DNA from 4 places in the Streptomyces sp. YIM 121038 genome. Region 2 is predicted to be linked to each of the others. Evidence: riboswitches for the same ligand, from Rfam matches in the RefSeq annotation. Region 2 holds a riboswitch; each other region holds the start of a gene.
What was found. Region 2 has a riboswitch for cobalamin ahead of C9F11_RS27150 (ribonucleoside-diphosphate reductase subunit alpha). Riboswitches for the same ligand answer to the same signal wherever they lie in the genome.
Positions count from the first base shown of each region.

Region 1 (4,639 bases), 2.6 Mb from region 2:
TGGGCGTCGAGCAGCGGGGCGCCGAACGCCTCCCGGTCCGCGAGGTGGACGAGGCTGCGGTCGAGGGCGCTGCGGGCGCCGCCGAGGGAGCAGGCGGCGATGCCGAGGCGGCCGCCGTTCAGGGCGTTCATGGCGATGCGGAAGCCGTTGCCCTCGCCGCCGAGCAGCCGGTCGGCGGGGACGCGCACGCCGTCGAGGAGGACCTGCCGGGTGGGCTGCGCGTTCCAGCCCATCTTCTTCTCGTTCGCGCCGAAGGACAGGCCGGGGTCGTCGCGTTCGACGACGAACGCGGACACGCCGTCGGGTCCGCCGCCGCCGGTGCGGGCCATCACCACGTACACGTGCGCGGCGCCCGCGCCGGAGATGAACTGCTTGACGCCGGTGAGGACGTACGCGTCGCCGTCGCGCTCGGCGCGGGTGCTCAGCGCGGCGGCGTCCGAACCGGCCCCCGGCTCGGTGAGGCAGTAGCTGCCGAGCCGGTCCATGGAGGTGAGCGGCCCCAGCCAGCGGGCGCGCTGGGCGCGGTCGCCGTAGTGGTCGATCATCCAGGCGACCATGTTGTGGATGGACAGATAGCCCGCGACGGAGGGGCAGCCGGAGGCGAGGGCCTCGAAGACGAGGACGCCGTCGGAGCGGGTCAGGCCGGAGCCGCCCGCGGCCTCGTCGACGTAGACGCCGCCGAGCCCGAGGTCCGCGGCCTTGCGCAGCACGTCGACCGGGAAGTGCTTGTCCTGGTCCCAGGCGAGGGCGTGCGGGGCGAGATGTTCCTCGGCGAAGTCGAGGGTGGTCTCGACGAGGGCGAGCTGGTCCTCGCCGAGCAGGGTGGTGGTCGTGGCGGTCATCGGGGCGCTCACGCCATCGTCGGGATCGTGAAGCTCGCGCCTTCCTTCGCCCCGGAGGGCCAGCGCGAGGTGACGGTCTTGGTGCGGGTGTAGAAGCGGATGGCGTCGGGGCCGTGCTGGTTGAGGTCGCCGAATCCGGAGCGCTTCCAGCCGCCGAAGGTGTGGTAGGCGACGGGGACCGGGATGGGGACGTTGACGCCGACCATGCCGGTGTCCACGCGCCGGGTGAAGTCGCGGGCGGTGTCGCCGTCGCGGGTGAAGAGCGCGACGCCGTTGCCGTAGGGGTGCTCGGTGGGCAGCCGCAGCGCCTCTTCGTAGTCGGCGGCCCGGACGACGGACAGGACGGGGCCGAAGATCTCCTCCTGGTAGATCCGCATGTCCGGGGTGACGCGGTCGAAGAGCGAGGCGCCCGCGAAGAAGCCGCCCTCGTGGCCGGGCAGGGTGAAGTCACGGCCGTCGACGACGAGTTCGGCGCCCTCCTGGACGCCGAGGTCGACGTAGGAGCGCACGCGCTCGACGGCGTCACGGGCGACCAGGGGGCCGAAGTCGGCCTCGGGGTCGTCGGAACGGCCGACGCGCAGGGCCCCGACGCGCTCCTTGAGGCGGGCCACCAGGGCGTCGGCGGTGGCCTCGCCGACCGGGACGGCCACGGAGATCGCCATGCAGCGCTCGCCCGCGGAGCCGTAGCCCGCGCCGACGAGCGCGTCGACGGCCCTGTCGAGGTCGGCGTCCGGCATCACGATCATGTGGTTCTTGGCGCCGCCGAAGCACTGGGCGCGCTTGCCGTGCGCGGCGGCGGTGGCGTACACGTGCGCGGCGATCGGCGTGGAGCCGACGAAGCCGAGCGCTTTGACGCGCGGGTCCTCCAGGAGCGTGTCGACGGACTCCTTGCCGCCGTTGACGACGTTCAGGACGCCCGGCGGCAGGCCCGCTTCGAGGAACAGCTCGGCCAGGCGCAGCGGGACGGACGGGGCGCGCTCGGACGGCTTGAGGACGAAGGCGTTGCCGCAGGCGAGCGCGGGCGCGGCCTTCCAGAGCGGGATCATCGCGGGGAAGTTGAAGGGCGTGATCCCGGCGACGACGCCGAGGGGGCGGCGCAGCGAGTGCACGTCGATGCCGGTCCCGGCGTTGTCGGTGAACTCGCCCTTGAGCAGGTGCGGGATGCCCGCGGCGAACTCCACGACCTCCAGGCCGCGCTGGAGGTCGCCGTGCGCGTCGGCGACGGTCTTGCCGTGCTCGGACGACAACAGGCGTGCGAGGGCGTCGCGTTCGTCCTCGACGAGCTGGAGGAACCGCAGCAGGACGCGGGCGCGGCGCTGCGGGTTCCACTCGCCCCAGGCGGGCTGCGCCTTCGCGGCGTTCGCGATCGCCGCCTCGGTGTCGGCGCGGTGCGCGAGCGGTACGCGTGCCTGGACGGCACCGGTGTTGGGGTCGTACACGTCGGCGTGCGTTCCCGATGTTCCCGGGGTGTGCTCGCCGCCGATGAAATGGGTCAGTTCACGGACCATGGGGGACCTGCTTCTCTCGTCAGGTGCGGTCCGGGGATGGCAGGGCTGGGCCGCGTACCGCCACAGGGCACGCCGAACAGCCTTCAGGCAGCGGGGATCACCGCTCGCAGGTCCGGATCTCCAGGGTCGCGGGTGCGCACCGGGGCCATGCGTGTCTGCTCCATCCTCGTGGACAACACGGAACACCCCGCGGCCGGTATCCTGACTCCCGGATCAGCACGCGCCTCCTCGCCTTCCCGGCGGACTTCTCCGTCAGTGGCGTTGGTCCTTCATGGGGACGCGCTCCCCGGTCACAGTGGCGGGACCGTGCCGGATTCACACCGGCTTCCCTGCACCGCGGGCCTTGGTCACGACGATATACTTGGACGTCCTAGTAAGTCCATGGAGGCCCACCCCTACCGCACCCCTCACGCCCCCGAAGGGGCGCGGGGACCTGCGCGACCAGCCACCACGGGCCTCGGACGAACGACGGCCGCCGCGGCTGGTCGCGCCGCGCTCAGGCGCCGAGCTCCTCGCGCACGACGCCGGGGAGTCCGGCCACCGCGGCCGCGAGCGCGCCCCGGTCCGTCCCACCGCCCTGCGCCACCTCGTCGGAGCCGCCACCGCGACCGCCGAGCAGCCGCTTGACCAGGGCGGACGCGGACAGGCCCGCCGCCCGCGCCGCCTCGTTCACCGCGACGGCGAGCACCGGCTTGTCGCCGGAGAGGGTCACGGCGGCCACGCCCGGCCGCTCGGGGCGCAGCCGTCCGCGCACTTCGAGGGCCAGGGCCCGCGCGGCGCCCGCGTCACCCTCCGCCGTCGCGGTGGCCACGTACGCGCCCGCCACCTCGACGGCCCGCCCGGCGAGTTCGGCGGCGCGCGCGGCACGGGCCGCCTGCCGCAGGCGCTCGTTCTCCCGGTCGGCGGCCTTGAGCCGGCCGAGCAACGCGGCGACGCGGTCGGGGAGTTCGGCGCGCGGCGCCTGGAGCTGCTCGGCGATCTCGGCGACGAGGTCGCGCTCGCGCGCGAGGTAGCCGAAGCCCTCGATGCCGACCGCGGCCTCCAGGCGCCGCAGGCCCGCGCCCACCGACGACTCGGCGGTCAGCGCGATGACGCCGATCTGCGCGGCGTGCTCGACGTGGGTGCCGCCGCACAGCTCGCGCGACCAGGCGCCGCCGATCTCGACCACCCGGACCTGCTCGCCGTACGTCTCGTCGAACAGGGCGAGCGCGCCGAGCTCCTTGGCCTCGGGCAGCGTCATCCAGCGCACGCCGACGGGCAGGTCGCGGCGGAGCGCGCGGTTGGCGGCCTCCTCGACCTCGCTGCGGACGGTGGCGGAGAGGCCGCCGCGCCAGGGGAAGTCCAGGCGCAGCTGGCCCGGGCGGTTGGAGGAGCCGGACTGCAGGGCGGTCGGGCCGAGGACCTCGCGCAGGGCGGCGTGCAGCACGTGGGTGCCCGAGTGGGCCTGGCGCGCACCGAGGCGCCACTCGGGGTCGACGGCCGCGTGCACGGCGTCGCCGACGGCCACCTCCCCCGCCATGACGCGGATCTGATGGGCCACCAGGCCGGGCAGCGGCCGCTGCACGTCGAGCACCTCGGCCTCCAGTGAGGCCCCGGTGAGCCGTCCGGCGTCGCTGTCCTGGCCACCGGACTCGGCGTAGAACGGGGTGCGGTCGAGGACGGCGGTGACGATCTCGCCGTCCCGGGCGACCGGTACGGGGCCCGCGGGGCCCAGCAGCGCGAGGACGCGGGAGTCCGTCGCCAGGGTGTCCCAGGCGCGCCAGTCGGTGGGCCCGTGCGCGTCGAGGGCGGCGCGCAGGGCCGAGGTGTCGGGGGCGGAGCCGGACTTGCGGGCGCGGGCGTCGGCGCGGGCCCGCTCGCGCTGCTCGCTCATGAGCGCCGTGAAGCCGTCGCGGTCGACCTCGACGCCCTGCTCCGCGGCCATCTCCAGGGTGAGGTCGATGGGGAAGCCGTAGGTGTCGTGCAGCAGGAAGGCCTGGGCGCCGGGCAGTTGGCGCCCGCCGTCGGCCTTGACCCGGGTGACCGCGGTGTCCAGGACGGTGGTGCCCTGCTTGAGGGTGGCGCGGAAGGCGTCCTCCTCGCCCTGGGCCTGGTCGGCGACGCGCGCGAAGGAGTCGGCGACCTCGGGGTGGCTCGGTGCCATCCGGTCGCGGGCGACGGCGAGGAGGTCGGCGAGGGCCGGGTCGCCGTACCCGAGCTGGCGCAGGGAGCGCACGGCGCGGCGCAGGATGCGGCGCAGCACGTAGCCGCGGCCCTCGTTGCCGGGCGCGGTGCCGTCGGCGAGCAGCA
Region 1 covers NZ_CP030771.1:8,882,592-8,887,230, reverse strand. The annotation lists gene C9F11_RS36995 (acyl-CoA dehydrogenase family protein) at 1-842, opposite strand, end outside; gene C9F11_RS36990 (CoA-acylating methylmalonate-semialdehyde dehydrogenase) at 851-2,350, opposite strand; cobalamin riboswitch at 2,524-2,711, opposite strand; gene alaS (alanine--tRNA ligase) at 2,847-4,639, opposite strand, start outside.
Region 1: linked by a shared signal. The riboswitch ahead of C9F11_RS36990 (CoA-acylating methylmalonate-semialdehyde dehydrogenase) and the one ahead of C9F11_RS27150 (ribonucleoside-diphosphate reductase subunit alpha) in region 2 are both predicted to bind cobalamin.

Region 2 (4,639 bases):
CCCGAGGTTCACCGAGCCGAGGTTGCACACGGCCGTCTCGCCGTCGTCCGTGACCTCCAGGATCTCCGTGCACAGATTCGAGGAGTGCACGGTGTGGCCGGGCTCGGCGGTCTGGTTGGCGGTGCGGTTGGAGGCGTCCTTGAAGGTCATCCAGCCGTTGCCGGTCTGCGCGAGGGTGCGCATCATGCGGCCGTACAGATCGCGGGCGGGCATGGTCTTCTGCGCCAGGCCCTTGGCCTCGGCCGCGCGGTAGGCCGTGTCGAACTCCTCGCCCCACAGGTCGACGAGCTCGGGCACGTCGGCGGGGGAGAACAGCGACCACTCCTGGTCGGCGGCGACCCGGCGCATGAACTCGTCCGGGATCCAGTGCGCCAGGTTCAGGTTGTGGGTGCGCCGGGCGTCCTCGCCGGTGTTGTCCCGCAGCTCCAGGAACTCCTCGATGTCGGAGTGCCAGGTCTCCAGGTAGACGGCGGCGGCGCCCTTGCGGCGGCCGCCCTGGTTCACGGCGGCGACGGAGGCGTCGAGCGTCTTCAGGAACGGCACGATGCCGTTGGAGTGGCCGTTCGTGCCGCGGATCAGCGAACCGCGCGAGCGGATGCGGGAGTACGACAGGCCGATGCCGCCCGCGTGCTTCGACAGGCGCGCCACCTGGTGGTAGCGGTCGTAGATCGAGTCCAGCTCGTCGAGCGGGGAGTCGAGCAGGTAGCAGCTCGACATCTGCGGGTGGCGGGTGCCGGAGTTGAAGAGCGTCGGCGACGACGGCAGGTAGTCGAGGCGGCTCATCAGGCCGTACAGCGCGGCGACCTCGTCGAGGGCGCGCACGGAGTCGTCCTCGGCGAGACCGGTGGCCACGCGCAGCATGAAGTGCTGCGGCGTCTCGATGACCTTGCGGGTGATCGGGTGGCGCAGCAGGTAGCGGCTGTGCAGCGTGCGCAGGCCGAAGTAGCCGAAGCGGCGGTCGGCGCCGTCGGCCAGCGCGGCCTCCACGAGGGCGTCCAGACGGGTGCCGTGCAGGGCCGCGAAGTCGGCGGTGCGGTCGGCGATCAGGCCCTCGCGGTGGCCGACCGCGACGGACTCGGAGAACGACGTGACGCCCTGCGAGGCGGCCTCCTCGCGGATGCCGACGCTCAGGAGCCGGGCGGCGAGCCGGGAGTACGCGGGGTCCTCGGAGATGAGCCCGGCGGCCGCCTCGGTGGCGAGCTCCCGCAACTCCGCCTCGTCGGCCTTCGCCGAGCGGCCGCGCAGCGCGGCCGCGGCGACGCGTCCGGGGTCGGCGTCGGGAAGGTCGGCGGTGAGGTCGGTCAGGGTGCGCAGCAGGGCGGCGCCGGGCCCGTCGGTGGACGGGGCGGACTGCTCGGCGTGCTGCTGACCGGCTTCGGCCTGCGCTGACGCGGGCTCGGCGGGCGCGATGGTCACGTGGTGCTCTCCCTCGCTCGGCTCTGGGCATCGAGGCAGGCGGAGGCACACGGGCGCGACCGCGCGAGGCGGTACGTACGCCGCGTCCACCAGCCCATGTCCACGAGGCCCGGACGTCTGCACCCGGACCGGGCGGCACGGGTGCGCTGTCGGCAGGTCCTCGGACTTTGTGGGTACGCAAATGCGCACACGTACACCGTTGCGGGACAGTTCCGGACTTCCACCGGATTCCCCTGCGGCGACAGCGAGGACGAGCATACATCTTGTGCCGGGTTTCGGTGGCGCCCCTAGATGTTGTGTCGGAGGTGACCGTTCCCTCACGGGGTGTGGTCGCTCGGGAGCAGGTCGGAGCGTCAACTCGCCAGGGAGAAAGGCCGGACCGGGGGACGGATACCGGGTCCGGAGCGGGGCGCGGAGGGGTTGGGGCGGGGCCCGGCGCGGGGCGTGGAGGGCTGCGGCGGGGCGTGGAGGCCTGGGCCGGGGCCCGGCGCGGCCGGGGGTGCCGGTCGGTCAGCCGCCCGCGCCCGGGGGGTCCTGCGGGGCGCCGTCGCCGTTCGGCGGCAGGTCGCCGCGCTCCGCGGGGCGGCCCGTGTCGCCGCCGTCCGTGGGCAGGCCCTCGGGGTCGGCCGTCTCGGGCAGGGTCGCGTCGAGTTCGCGGTCGTCGGCGCGGTGGGCGGTCTCGGCGGCGGCGCGCAGCACCGCGCGGCTCACCGCGCCGCGGTCGGCGGCGAGCTGGATGCGCAGCCCGTTCTCCGAGCGGACGTACTCGTGCCGGGAGCCCGTGCGGCGGTACCAGCCCTTGCCGTCCTTCTCGCAGCGCGTGGCGGCGGGCGGGACCGTGCGGCAGTTCCCGTCGGTGACGGTGCCCCGGTCGACGGAGAGCGTGAGCTGCGCGCCGCCCTCGTCCCGTACGTAGGTGGACTGGAAGCCGTAGTCGCCGATCACGCCCACCGACTGCCGGGCCAGCTCGAAGCCGTCGGCCTCCGTCACGTAGACGTGCTCCACGACGGTCTGCGCCGCCTCGGCGCGGGCCTTCAGCTCGGCGCGGTCCGGCGGCGCCGCGCTGTCGAGGCTGTCCGAACCGCAGCCGGTGAGGGCGAGGGGGGCGAGGAGCAGGGCCGGGAGGAGGCGGCGGGAACGTCTCATGCGCACATCCTTTCGCATGCGTCCGCCGCCGTGCCCCGCCCGGCCCTGTCGGTCCGTGCCGCCTCGGCTCAGTGGCCCGCCCCCACCTTGGGCAGCTCGACGGCCACGCCCTTGTCACCGGCGTCCGCCGTGTAGTCCTCGGGGGAGGTCTCGTCGACGCCCTCGGGGGCCTTGAACGCCTTCAGGACGAAGGTGAGGACGACCGTCACGACCACGTTCAGGACGAACGCCGTCAGGCCGATGTAGCCGATCTCACCGATGCCGGGGATCTCCTTGGAGGACCCGCCGAAGTGCGCCTGCGTCGGCGAGGCGACGCCGTAGGCGGCCACCGTGCCGTAGATCATGCCGGCCGCCCACCCGGCGAGCAGCGCCCACCGGTGGAACCACCGCGTGAACAGGCCGCCGACGAGCGCGGGCATGGTCTGCAGGATCCAGATGCCGCCCAGGAGCTGGAAGTTGATGGCGACGGTCTTGTCCATGGTGAGCACGAAGGCGAGGGCGCCCACCTTCACCAGGAGCGAGACCAGCTTGGAGACCTTGGTCTCCTGCTCGGGCGTCGCGTCCGGCTTGAGGAAGTCCTTGTAGATGTTGCGCGTGAAGAGGTTCGCGGCCGCGATGGACATGATGGCGGCGGGCACGAGCGCGCCGATGCCGATGGCCGCGAAGGCCACGCCGGTGAACCAGTCGGGGAACATGTCCTCGAACAGCTGCGGAATCGCCAGCTGCCCGTTGTCGACCTTCACCCCGGCCGCGATCGCCATGAACCCGAGCAGCGCGAGCAGGCCCAGCATCAGCGAGTACAGCGGCAGGATGGTGGTGTTGCGGCGGATCACGTCCCGGCTGCGCGAGGACAGCGTCGCGGTGATCGAGTGCGGGTACATGAAGAGCGCGAGCGCCGAGCCGAGCGCCAGGGTCGCGTACGTCCAGGTCCCCGCGTCGCCGGGCACGAGCGCGCCGACGGGCTTGCCGGTCGCCTCGTTGGTCGCCGAGAACTTCTCGCTCGCCGCGTGGAAGACGTCGTCGAACCCGCCGAGTTTGATCGGGATGTAGATGATGGCCACCACGATCACGATGTAGATCAGGGTGTCCTTCACGAACGCGATCAGCGCCGGGGCCCTCAGGCCCGAGGAGTAGGTGTACGCGGCGAGCACGCCGAAGGCGATGAGCAGCGGCAGGTCCTTGACGAACCAGTTGGTGTCGTCGCCGCCGCCGACGCCCATCACGTCCAGGACGGCCTGGATGCCGACGAGTTGGAGCGCGATGTAGGGCATCGTCGCGAGGATGCCGGTGACGGCCACCGCGAGCGAGAGGCCCTTGGAGCCGAAGCGCCCGCGCACGAAGTCGGACGTGGTCACATAGCCGTGCTTGTGCGAGACCGACCAGAGCCGGGGCAGGAAGGTGAAGATCAGCGGATAGACGAGGATGGTGTACGGCACCGCGAAGAACCCGGCGGCGCCCGCCGCGTAGATCGCCGCGGGCACGGCCACGAAGGTGTACGCCGTGTAGAGGTCGCCGCCGAGCAGGAACCACGTCACCCAGGTGCCGAACGACCGGCCGCCGAGACCCCATTCGTCGAGGCTGTCGCTCTCGGCCCGGCGCCAGCGGGCGGCGAGGAAGCCCATGACGGTGACCGCGAGGAAGAAGAAGATGAAGACGGCGAGCGCGACGCCGTTCACGCCGTCGTTCATGACCGCGCACCCCCCTGGCCGCGGGCGGCCTTGCGGGCGCGCATGTCGCGCTGCCACAGCTGATAGGCGATCATCGTGAGCGCGGTCGAGATCAGCACCCACAGCATCTGGTACCAGTAGAAGAACGGGATGCCGATGAAGGCCGGGTCGGCCTTCGCGTAGGAGCTCACCCAGAGCATGGCCACGAAGGGCGCCGCGAGACAGAGGGCGACGACCACACGGACCGGTGTGACCACCGGCTGTCTCACTTCAGGCGCAACCGGCACTTCAGGCACATCTGGCATACCGCGGCTCCGTTCGCTCACTTATCCCGTGTTTAACGTGCGGGAAATCTAAGCGACGGTCTTGGCCTACGGAACCCCTGTCCGTATAACGGACGGGCCACAGAG
Region 2 covers NZ_CP030771.1:6,303,789-6,308,427, forward strand. The annotation lists gene C9F11_RS27150 (ribonucleoside-diphosphate reductase subunit alpha) at 1-1,416, opposite strand, end outside; cobalamin riboswitch at 1,550-1,691, opposite strand; gene C9F11_RS27155 (hypothetical protein) at 1,927-2,562, opposite strand; gene C9F11_RS27160 (sodium:solute symporter family protein) at 2,631-4,250, opposite strand; gene C9F11_RS27165 (DUF3311 domain-containing protein) at 4,247-4,516, opposite strand.

Region 3 (4,639 bases), 2.3 Mb from region 2:
GGCCAGGGCGAGTCCGGCGAGCAGCAGCGGCGTGCCGAGGTAGGGCGGCGTGCTCGCGCCCAGCGCGCCGTACAGGCCGCCGCACACGCCGAGCAGCCCGGCGATGACCAGCGCGCCGGTGAGCAGCCGGGTGCGCGGGTCGGCGCGCCCGGTGCGGCCGTAGCCGTGCGAGGCCATCGCCGCGGCGAGGGCCAGGGAGCGGTTCATGGCGTCCTCCAGGACGGGGACGACGATGCCGCGCAGCGCGCCGATGCCGCGGTAGCCCTTCTTGACCGTGGAGCCGCGCAGCAGCCGGGCCCTGCGCACCCGCTGCACGCTCTCGACCAGCTGCGGCGCCACGGTGAGCGTGACGACGACGGAGGTGCCGATCTCGTGGAGCGCGCCGGGCAGCGCCTTGAGCATCCGCTTCGGGTTGGCGAGGGCGTTGGCCGCGCCGACGCACACCACCATGGTGGCGAGCCGCAGCCCGTCGTACAGGCCGCCGAGCAGCTGCTCGGCGGCCACGGGTCCGAACAGGCGGATTCCGGCGGCCCATTGGGGCAGCGGCACCTCCGGCAGCGTGACGAGGACGGTGTCGCCCTGGCCGCCGCCGAAGACGATCCGGAAGCCGACGCGCATCACGACGATGAACGCGCCGAGGCTCAGGTACATCCGGAACGCGAGCGCCCACGGCGCGTCGTCGCGCCGCTGGGCGACCACGAAGCCGACCGCGGCCAGGATCAGGACGAGCAGCACCGGGTTGGCGGTGCGGCTCGCCGCGGCGGCCATGCCGAGCGCCCACAGCCACCAGGCACCCGGGTGGACCGACCGGGCGAGACGGGTCACGGCGCACCGCCCGAGGCGCGTCCGCGACGGCGCCGGGCCGTCACTCCCCCGGCGACGGCGAGCGCCACGGCGGCGGCCGCGGCGACGACCGTGCCGGTGGGCACCCCCTCGTCCTTGCTCGCCGACACGGTCCGGGTGTCCTCGCCGCCGGTCCAGTCGGCGGCCTCGCTCGGCTCCGGCGCGGGGCCGGAGCCGGAGCCGGCGGGCGGGGACGGCTCGGTGCGCTTCTTCTCGCCGGAGTCCTTGCCCTTCCGGGCGTCCTCGCCCTTCTTGCCCTTGGCGTCCCGCGCGCCGTCCTTCTCGTTCTTGTGCCCGGGCGGCTTCGCCAGGCCGCCGCCGTCGGCGGGCGGCCGGGCTCCGTTGCCACCACCGGGGCCGGGGCCTCCTCCGGCGGGCGGCTGCACCTGGTCCGGGAGGTCGGGTGTGGTGCCGCGGTCGGGCGCTGCGGGGCCCCGCCCGCCGCCTGTGTGCCCACCTCCGGTGTGCCCGTCGCTGCCCGCTCCCCCGCCGCCACCGCCGCCGGGGGCGGCGGGGCGCCGGGGTGCCACGCGCGGCGCGGGGGCCTCGCCCTGGTCCCGGCCGAAGGAGAACGACCAGCCTTCGAAGCTGCCCTTCGGCGGGGTGCGGTAGGTGGCTCCGTACTGGCTGTAGGTCCAGCGGCCGCCGTTGGAGGCGTGCCAGTACGACCAGTAGGCCTTGGCGGGCGGGGTGTCGACGCAGGGCTCGCGGTCGGCGCCCGGCTTGCCCTCCAGGCGGCAGACGAAGGACTCGCCCCAGCGGTTGGTGCCGGTGACCCGGATGCCCGCGTCCTTGAGCGCGGCGAGGCCGGTCCGCTGGGAGCCGACGGCGCACCGCACGAGGGTGGTCCCGCCGAGTTCCCGGAAGTCCACGACGACGGTGACGCCTTCGCCCGCCTTGCAGAAGCCTCCGTGGCCGCGCCCGGTGTCCACGGCGGCGGCGGGCGTCGCCGGGCCGGGGCCGACGCCGAGTACGGCCGACGCGAGCAACAGCCCGAGCGCGGCGGCGGACGCGCGGATCGCACCGGCCATGCGGATCGCACCGGCCATGTCGAGGGGCCCTTCGGTTGGGGTCGCACGAGGACCCCGCGCCACGGCCGCCGGTGCCGCACGAAAAACCCCTACGCGCGTTCCAGGAAGGAAGCGGCAGGGGGCCGTAGAACCGGTGACGGGCTCTGGGCTCCACGCTGCAGACCATGACAGTGAGAAGCAGTGCACGTGCCACGCTGGGCAGCCCGACTCGCGGTCACGCCGAGGCGTGCCGCACACGGTTGCAGGTCAGTGCCGGAGTCTCACCGGCTTTCCCCAGTCGCGTACGCATTCAGTTGTCCGTGTGCCCGCAGCCGCACGTTTCCGCCACAGCCGGAGCACAGGCATCGTAGGCCCGCCGCCACCGGCCGCGCCAGGGCGGTGAGTTGTGACGCCCGCCACCGAATGGCCTGATCCTTACGGACGATGACATTCCCTCATCGATCACTCGAACGGCCCATGCGGAAACGATCCGCCAGGTGAGACCCCCCGCGTTCGGGCCTCCGGCGCGGGGCGCGGCGGCGATCCTCGGGGCCGACGACCGGGGTCCGGCGGCCGCTCGCGCGGCCGGTCCGGCCCCCTTCTTCCGGCCCTTTCCGGCCCTTTCCTCTTGAGGAGTCCTCTGGTGCGTATCCGTCGCAAGGTGATCGGCGCCCTCGGTTCGGCCGCTCTCGCGCTGACGTCGTTCGGGGTGGTGACCGTCTCCGCGAGCCCGGCGGCCGCCGATCCGTGCGGCTTCTACGAGACGAGTTCCGACGCCTACTACCAGCACTGCACGTCGGACGGCTCCCGTGTGGTGATCAAGGTGAGGGTCGCCCTGGCCCCGGACTACGAGCGGTGCGTCGCGCCCGGCAGGACCTGGCTGGGCTCCGCCGACAAGATCCAGGGCGCTCACTACGTGGGCCGTACCTGCTGACACCGGTCACCGGCGGGGCGCTCACAGGGGGGCGCCCCGCCCGGCCCCGCGGGCGTCAGCCCCAGAACGCCCGGGCCACCGCCGCGCCGGTGACCGCGGCGCCGAGCCCCGCCGCCACACTGGCCGCCGCGTTGGCCGCGGCCAGGAAGCGCGCGCCGGTCTCGGCCAGGCGCAGCGTCTCGTACGAGAAGGTGGAGTACGTGGTCAGCGCCCCGCACAGGCCGGTGCCGACGAGCAGGTGGGCGGAGTTCGGGGCGGCGCCGTAGGTGACGGCGCCGGTGAGGACGCCCAGGACCAGACAGCCCACGACGTTGACCGTGAAGGTGCCCCAGGGGAAGACGGAGTCGTGGCGGCCCTGGACGGCCCGGTCCGTCAGATAGCGCAGGGGCGCGCCGACGGCGGCCCCGGTGAGCACGAGCACCCAGTTCATCGTGGCCTCCCGGAGAGCACGCGGCGGGTCGTCGTCGCGGCCGTCCACACCGCCACGAGCGCCACCGCCGGGGTGGCGGCCAGATAGGCGAGCGCGATCCGGGCGTGGCCGTCCCCGAGCAGCCGCTGGACGTCGACGGCGTACGTGGAGAACGTGGTGAAGCCGCCGAGGACGCCCGTGCCGAAGAAGGGCCGCACCAGGCGGTGGGCGCTCCACGCCTCCGTGACCAGGACCAGGAACACGCCGATCACCGCGCAGCCGAGCGCGTTCACCACCAGCGTGGTCCAGGGGAAGGCGGCCGCCGCGGTGGGCCACAGCAGTCCCGCGCCGTAGCGGGCCGCCGCGCCCGCCGCGCCGCCCGCCGCCACCGCGGCGAGCACGGGTGCCTGGCCGGGTGCCGGTCCCGCGGGCCCGGCGGGCGCCGGGACGTCGATGTCCGGGTCGATGGGTTCGGGCTCGGCGGTCCGGTCGCGCGGTGCTGTCATCCGGTCGTACGTCTCCCACTCGTGCGCCGCCCGGGAGTGTGCGGGCGCGTGTCCTCACAAGCAGGGGCCGTCGGCGGCGTCGTCACCGCGGTTGGGGTACGGCGGGCCCCACCGCCGTACGGCCGTTCCCCGCGTACGCGGCGGCCGTGCCGCCCAGGATAGTCGGCACCGGGCGGACCGGCCGGAAGGGGGCCGTGGGCGTGCCGGGCCGGTCAGCGCCGCAGCTTGACCCGCGAGAGCGCCGCCACGCCGAGCGCGGCGAGGCCGATCTGGATGAGCCACTCGGTCCAGTCGACGCCCTTGGTGTCGGCGACGTCCAGGCCCGAGGCGATGGCGGTGCCGATGAGCGCCGCGACGATGCCGACGACGATGGTCCACAGGACGCCGATGCGCTGCCGCCCGGGGACGACGAGCCGCCCCAGGATCCCGATGACGGCGCCGATCACGATCGCACTGATGAGCCCTGAGATCTCCATAGCTCCGCTTTCCCTCGGCTGAAGTCCGTTTCGTGTCCCCGGGTTCCCTGGAACGCGCCCGGCAGTCGTGGCGGCGTTCGGGGCCGGGCTCCGCGGTGGACGTTTCCGCTCCCGTTGTCAGGGCACCCGCGAACATGCGGGTCCGGCTGGTCGCGGAGTGGGGCAGGGGCGCGGGCCGTACGGCGGACGGCCTCCTGACGGAAGCCCGTGGGGGCCGCGGGGTCTTGTCGGGGCCGCGGGCCTTGTCGGGGCCTTGGGCGGGGGCCCGTACCCCGCGCCCAAGGTTCCTCACTCCCCGTGGCTTCCCAGCCGGGGCTGCGAGTCCCCCGGCGGGCCACCGGCAAACCCGGATCCGCCGGTCCACCGCCCACCGACCATCCACCGCGAAACGAGGGGCACCATGGCCACAGTGGAAACGGCGATCCTTGTGCTCGACAGCGGCGAGCCGGAGCAACTGGCCG
Region 3 covers NZ_CP030771.1:8,629,114-8,633,752, reverse strand. The annotation lists gene C9F11_RS36065 (CbiQ family ECF transporter T component) at 1-825, opposite strand, end outside; gene C9F11_RS36060 (hypothetical protein) at 822-1,892, opposite strand; cobalamin riboswitch at 2,054-2,198, opposite strand; gene C9F11_RS36055 (DUF6355 family natural product biosynthesis protein) at 2,497-2,787, shown strand; gene crcB (fluoride efflux transporter CrcB) at 2,843-3,217, opposite strand; gene C9F11_RS36045 (CrcB family protein) at 3,214-3,702, opposite strand; gene C9F11_RS36040 (GlsB/YeaQ/YmgE family stress response membrane protein) at 3,915-4,178, opposite strand; gene C9F11_RS36035 (VOC family protein) at 4,579-4,639, shown strand, end outside.
Region 3: linked by a shared signal. The riboswitch ahead of C9F11_RS36060 (hypothetical protein) and the one ahead of C9F11_RS27150 (ribonucleoside-diphosphate reductase subunit alpha) in region 2 are both predicted to bind cobalamin.

Region 4 (4,639 bases), 2.6 Mb from region 2:
GAGCCGCCCGTAGAAGCGGACGGTGGCGTCGGCCCGCACGGACGTGAGCAGCCAGCAGCGGGCGTCGGGCGCGTCGCGCGTGACCGCTTCGAGGAGCGTACGGCCGAGTCCGCGCCCGTGCGCGCCGGGTGTGACGGCGAGTTCGTCGACCTCCAGGCCGCCGCACAGCCAGGCGGCGGTGCGCTCGGCGCCGAGCGCGGCGGTGACGCGCGGGTAGGAGCGGGCGTCGGGCAGCGGGGTGCTCGACGTCCAGGCCGTGGCGAAGCCGAGCACCCGCTCGCCGTCGAGGGCGACGGCGCCCGCGAAGCCGGGCCGGGCGGTGTCGGCCGCGAGGCGCGTCAGATAGGCGTCGGCCGCGGCGGGCTCCGCGTGCCAGGGCGGCTCGGCGAAGGCGGCGGCGTAGACCGTGCGGATGCCCTCGCGGTGGGCGAGCAAGTCGGGGCCCGCGAGGCGGTGCACGACGGCGGCCATCAGGCGGCCCTCGCGACCCGGGCGACGGGGTGCAGCGCGGCGTACTCCAGCGGCGCCGAGGGGTCGATGGACACGCCGAGGGGCGCGGGCTCGGCGCCCGCGCGCACCAGGAGGTCGCCCACGGCGGCGATCATCGCGCCGTTGTCGGTGCACAGGCCCAGCGGCGGGACGCGCAGGGTGATCCCCGCGGCCCGGCAGCGCTCCTCGGCGAGGGCCCGCACCCGGGAGTTGGCGGCGACGCCGCCGACGACCACGAGGGTGCCCACGCCGTGCGCGGCGCAGGCCGCGACGGCCTTGCGGGTCAGGACGTCGGCGATGGCCTCCTGGAGCGCGGCGGCCCCGTCGGCGACCGGCAGTTCGCGGCCCCGGTGGCTCTCGGCCCAGCGGGCCGCGGCGGTCTTCAGACCGGAGAACGAGAAGGCGTACGGGTCGTCGCGCGGCCCGGTCAGGGGGCGCGGGAAGGCCACCGCGTCCGGCGAGCCCGCGCGGGCCGCGCGGTCGACGGCGGGACCGCCCGGGTAGGGCAGCCCGAAGACGCGGGCCACCTTGTCGAAGCACTCCCCCGCGGCGTCGTCCAGGGTGTCGCCCAGGTGGGTGATGGGGTCCCGGGCGAGGTCGCGCACGAGCAGCAGCGAGGTGTGGCCGCCGGAGACGATGAGGACCACGCACGGGTCGGGCAGCGGCCCGTGCTCCAGGGTGTCGGCGGCGACGTGCCCGGCCAGGTGGTGCACGCCGTACAGCGGTACGTCGAGCGCGTACGCGAGGCCCTTCGCCCCGGCGAGGCCGACCTGGAGGGCGCCGGAGAGCCCCGGCCCGGTCGTCACGGCCACGGCGCCGATGTCGCCGAGCCGCAGCCCCGCCCGGTCGAGGGCGCGGCGGACCACCGGGTTCAGCGCGTGCACGTGGGCGCGGGCGGCGATCTCGGGGACGACGCCGCCGAAGCGGGCGTGCTCGTCCATGCTGGACGCGACGGCGTGCCCGAGCAGCCGCCCGTCCCGCACGAGACCTGCCCCGGTCTCGTCGCACGAAGACTCGATCCCCAGAACGATCCGAGGGGGTGCCATGCGTGTACTCCCGCTTCTTCCGCGTGCCGACCGGCCCGGCTACTGCATCACCATAGTAATTGCAAGCAATGTGCAGTAAGCCGCGCCCACCGTCTTCCCCCCTCCCCCGGACAGGGGTTCATCACATACGCTTGCGGCGCGACTGGTTCGTCCTGCCCGCCAGGCAGTGGCGTCGTAAGAGGGAACCCGGTGGAAATCCGGGACTGCCCCGCAGCGGTGAGTGGGAACGACCGCCGTCATACGCACTGGGTCCGGCACGGACCCGGGAAGCGACGGCCAGTAGGTGACCTCCTCGGAGGTCTCGCCCGCGAGTCCGAAGACCTGCCCGTTGCCCGTGCGCGCCCCGGCGTGCGCGGCTCACCGGTGACCTCGTGGGCGGGTCGGCGTACACATCGGGCACAGGCGCGCGGCCATCGACGGCCGTGGCCGGTCGGCCGGTCTGTTCCTCCTTCGCGCTCCCGATCGTCCCGGGACCCACACGACATTGCTCGCGAAGGAGAGTTCTGTGACAGACAAGTCCGCAGCCGCGGCGGCACGGGCCACCGTGTACGGCTACCCCCGTCAGGGCGCAGACCGGGAGTTGAAGAAGGCCGTCGAGGGCTACTGGAAGGGCCGCGTCAGCGCTGCGGGCCTGCGGGAGACGGCGGCCCTGCTGCGCCGCACGAACTGGGAGCAGCTCGCGGACGCCGGTGTCCACGAGGTCCCGACCGGCGACTTCTCGTACTACGACCACGTCCTGGACACCAGCGTGATGGTCGGGGCGATCCCCGCCCGGCACCGCGCCGCCGTCGCGGCGGACCCGCTGGCCGGCTACTTCGCTATGGCCCGGGGCACCGCGGAGGTGGCGCCCCTGGAAATGACCAAGTGGTTCGACACCAACTACCACTACCTGGTGCCGGAGCTGGGCCCGGACACCGTCTTCGCGGCGGACGCGACGAAGCAGGTCGCCGAGGTGAAGGAGGCGCTCGCGCTCGGCCTCGCCGCGCGCCCCGTGCTCGTCGGCCCGGTCACCTATCTGCTGCTCGCCAAGCCCGCGCCGGACGTCGACCCGGGATTCGAGCCGCTGACCCTCCTGGACCGGCTGCTTCCCGTGTACGCGGAGGTCCTCGCCGACCTGCGGGCGGCGGGCGCCGCCTGGGTGCAGCTGGACGAACCCGCGCTCGTGCAGGACCGCACGCCCGCCGACCTGAACGCGGCGGCCCGCGCCTACCGCGACCTGGGCGCGCTCGACGACCGCCCGAAGCTGCTCGTCGCCTCCTACTTCGACCGGCTCGGCGAGGCGCTCCCGGTGCTCGCCAAGGCGCCCGTGGACGGACTGGCCGTCGACTTCACGGGGCCCGCCGCCGCCAACCTGGACGACCTCGCGCGGGCGGGCGGCCTACCCGGCAAGCGCCTGGTCGCGGGTGTCGTCGACGGGCGCAACATCTGGATCAACAACCTGGAGAAGTCCCTCAGCACCCTCGGCACCCTGCTCGGGCTCGCCGACCGCGTGGACGTCGCCGCCTCCTGCTCCCTGCTGCACGTGCCGCTGGACGCCGCCGTCGAGCGCGACATCGACCCGCAGGTCGCCCGCTGGCTCGCCTTCGCCCGGCAGAAGACGACCGAGCTGGTCACCCTGGCCCGCGGTCTGTCCCAGGGCCCGGACACCATCGCCGCCGAACTCGCCGCGAACCGCGCCGACCTGGCGTCGCGCGCGGGCTCCGCGCTCACCCACGACCCGGCGGTGCGGGCCCGCGCCGCCGCCGCGACCGCCGCCGACGCCCGGCGCGCGCAGCCCTACCCCGAGCGGGCCGCCGCCCAGCGCGCGAGCCTGGGCCTGCCGCTGCTCCCGACGACCACCATCGGCTCGTTCCCGCAGACCACCGAGTTGCGGGCGGCCCGCGCCGATCTGCGCGCGGGCCGCATCGACGCGGCCCGGTACGAGGAGCGCATCGAGTCCGAGATCCAGGCGGTGCTCTCCTTCCAGGAGAAGGCGGGCATCGACGTCCTGGTGCACGGCGAGCCCGAGCGCAACGACATGGTCCAGTACTTCGCCGAGCAGCTCACCGGCTATCTGGCGACCCGGCACGGCTGGGTCCAGTCGTACGGCACGCGCTATGTGCGGCCGCCGGTGCTCGCCGGTGACATCTCGCGCCCGGAGCCGATGACGGTGCGCTGGACCGCGTACGCGAACGCGCTCACCGACCGGCCCGTCAAGGGCATGCTGACCGGCCCGGTGACGATGCTCGCGTGGTCGTTCGTCCGTGACGACCAGCCGCTCGGCGACACCGCGCGCCAGGTGGCGCTCGCCCTGCGCGACGAGGTGAACGACCTGGAGGCGGCGGGCACGTCGGTGATCCAGGTCGACGAGCCCGCGCTGCGCGAGACCCTGCCGCTGCGCGCCGCGGACCGGGCCGCGTACCTGCGGTGGGCGACGGAGTCCTTCCGGCTCACCACGAGCGGCGTGCGGCCCGAGACGCAGATCCACACCCACATGTGCTACGCGGAGTTCGGCGACGTCCTCCAGGCCATCGACGACCTCGACGCGGACGTCATCAGCCTGGAGGCGGCCCGCTCGCACATGCAGGTCGCGGACGAGCTGGCCGCCGCGGGCTATCCGCGCGAGGTGGGCCCCGGCGTGTACGACATCCACTCGCCGCGGGTGCCGGGCGCCGACGAGGCGGCCGCCCTGCTGCGCAAGGGACTTGAGGCCATCCCGGCCGGGCGGCTGTGGGTCAACCCGGACTGCGGCCTGAAGACGCGCGGCTGGCCGGAGACCCGGGCGTCCCTGGAGAACCTGGTCGCCGCCGCGCGGCAGGTCCGGGCGGAGCTGACGGCGCGGGAGTCCTGACGGACGGCGGCCGGTGGCCGGGGCCTCCCCCGGTCACCGGCCGTGCTCAGCGCGCGCTCGCCCCGACGACCTCGGCCACGAGGGCGCGCGCGTGCTCCGGTGACAGGCCGTCCGGCCGGAACAGGATCCGGAAGACGAGCGGCGCGACCACGTGGTCCATGACGGCCTCGCGCTCCGGCAGCCCCCGCTCGCCCCGCTCGGCGGCGCGGGCCAGAAGCAGGTCGACGTGCTCGGCGGAGTAGTCCGAGCAGCGGCTCGCGTTGCCGCTCTCGGG
Region 4 covers NZ_CP030771.1:8,876,956-8,881,594, reverse strand. The annotation lists gene C9F11_RS36980 (GNAT family N-acetyltransferase) at 1-471, opposite strand, end outside; gene tsaD (tRNA (adenosine(37)-N6)-threonylcarbamoyltransferase complex transferase subunit TsaD) at 471-1,535, opposite strand; cobalamin riboswitch at 1,662-1,879, shown strand; gene metE (5-methyltetrahydropteroyltriglutamate--homocysteine S-methyltransferase) at 2,041-4,365, shown strand; gene C9F11_RS36965 (TetR/AcrR family transcriptional regulator) at 4,412-4,639, opposite strand, start outside.
Region 4: linked by a shared signal. The riboswitch ahead of metE (5-methyltetrahydropteroyltriglutamate--homocysteine S-methyltransferase) and the one ahead of C9F11_RS27150 (ribonucleoside-diphosphate reductase subunit alpha) in region 2 are both predicted to bind cobalamin.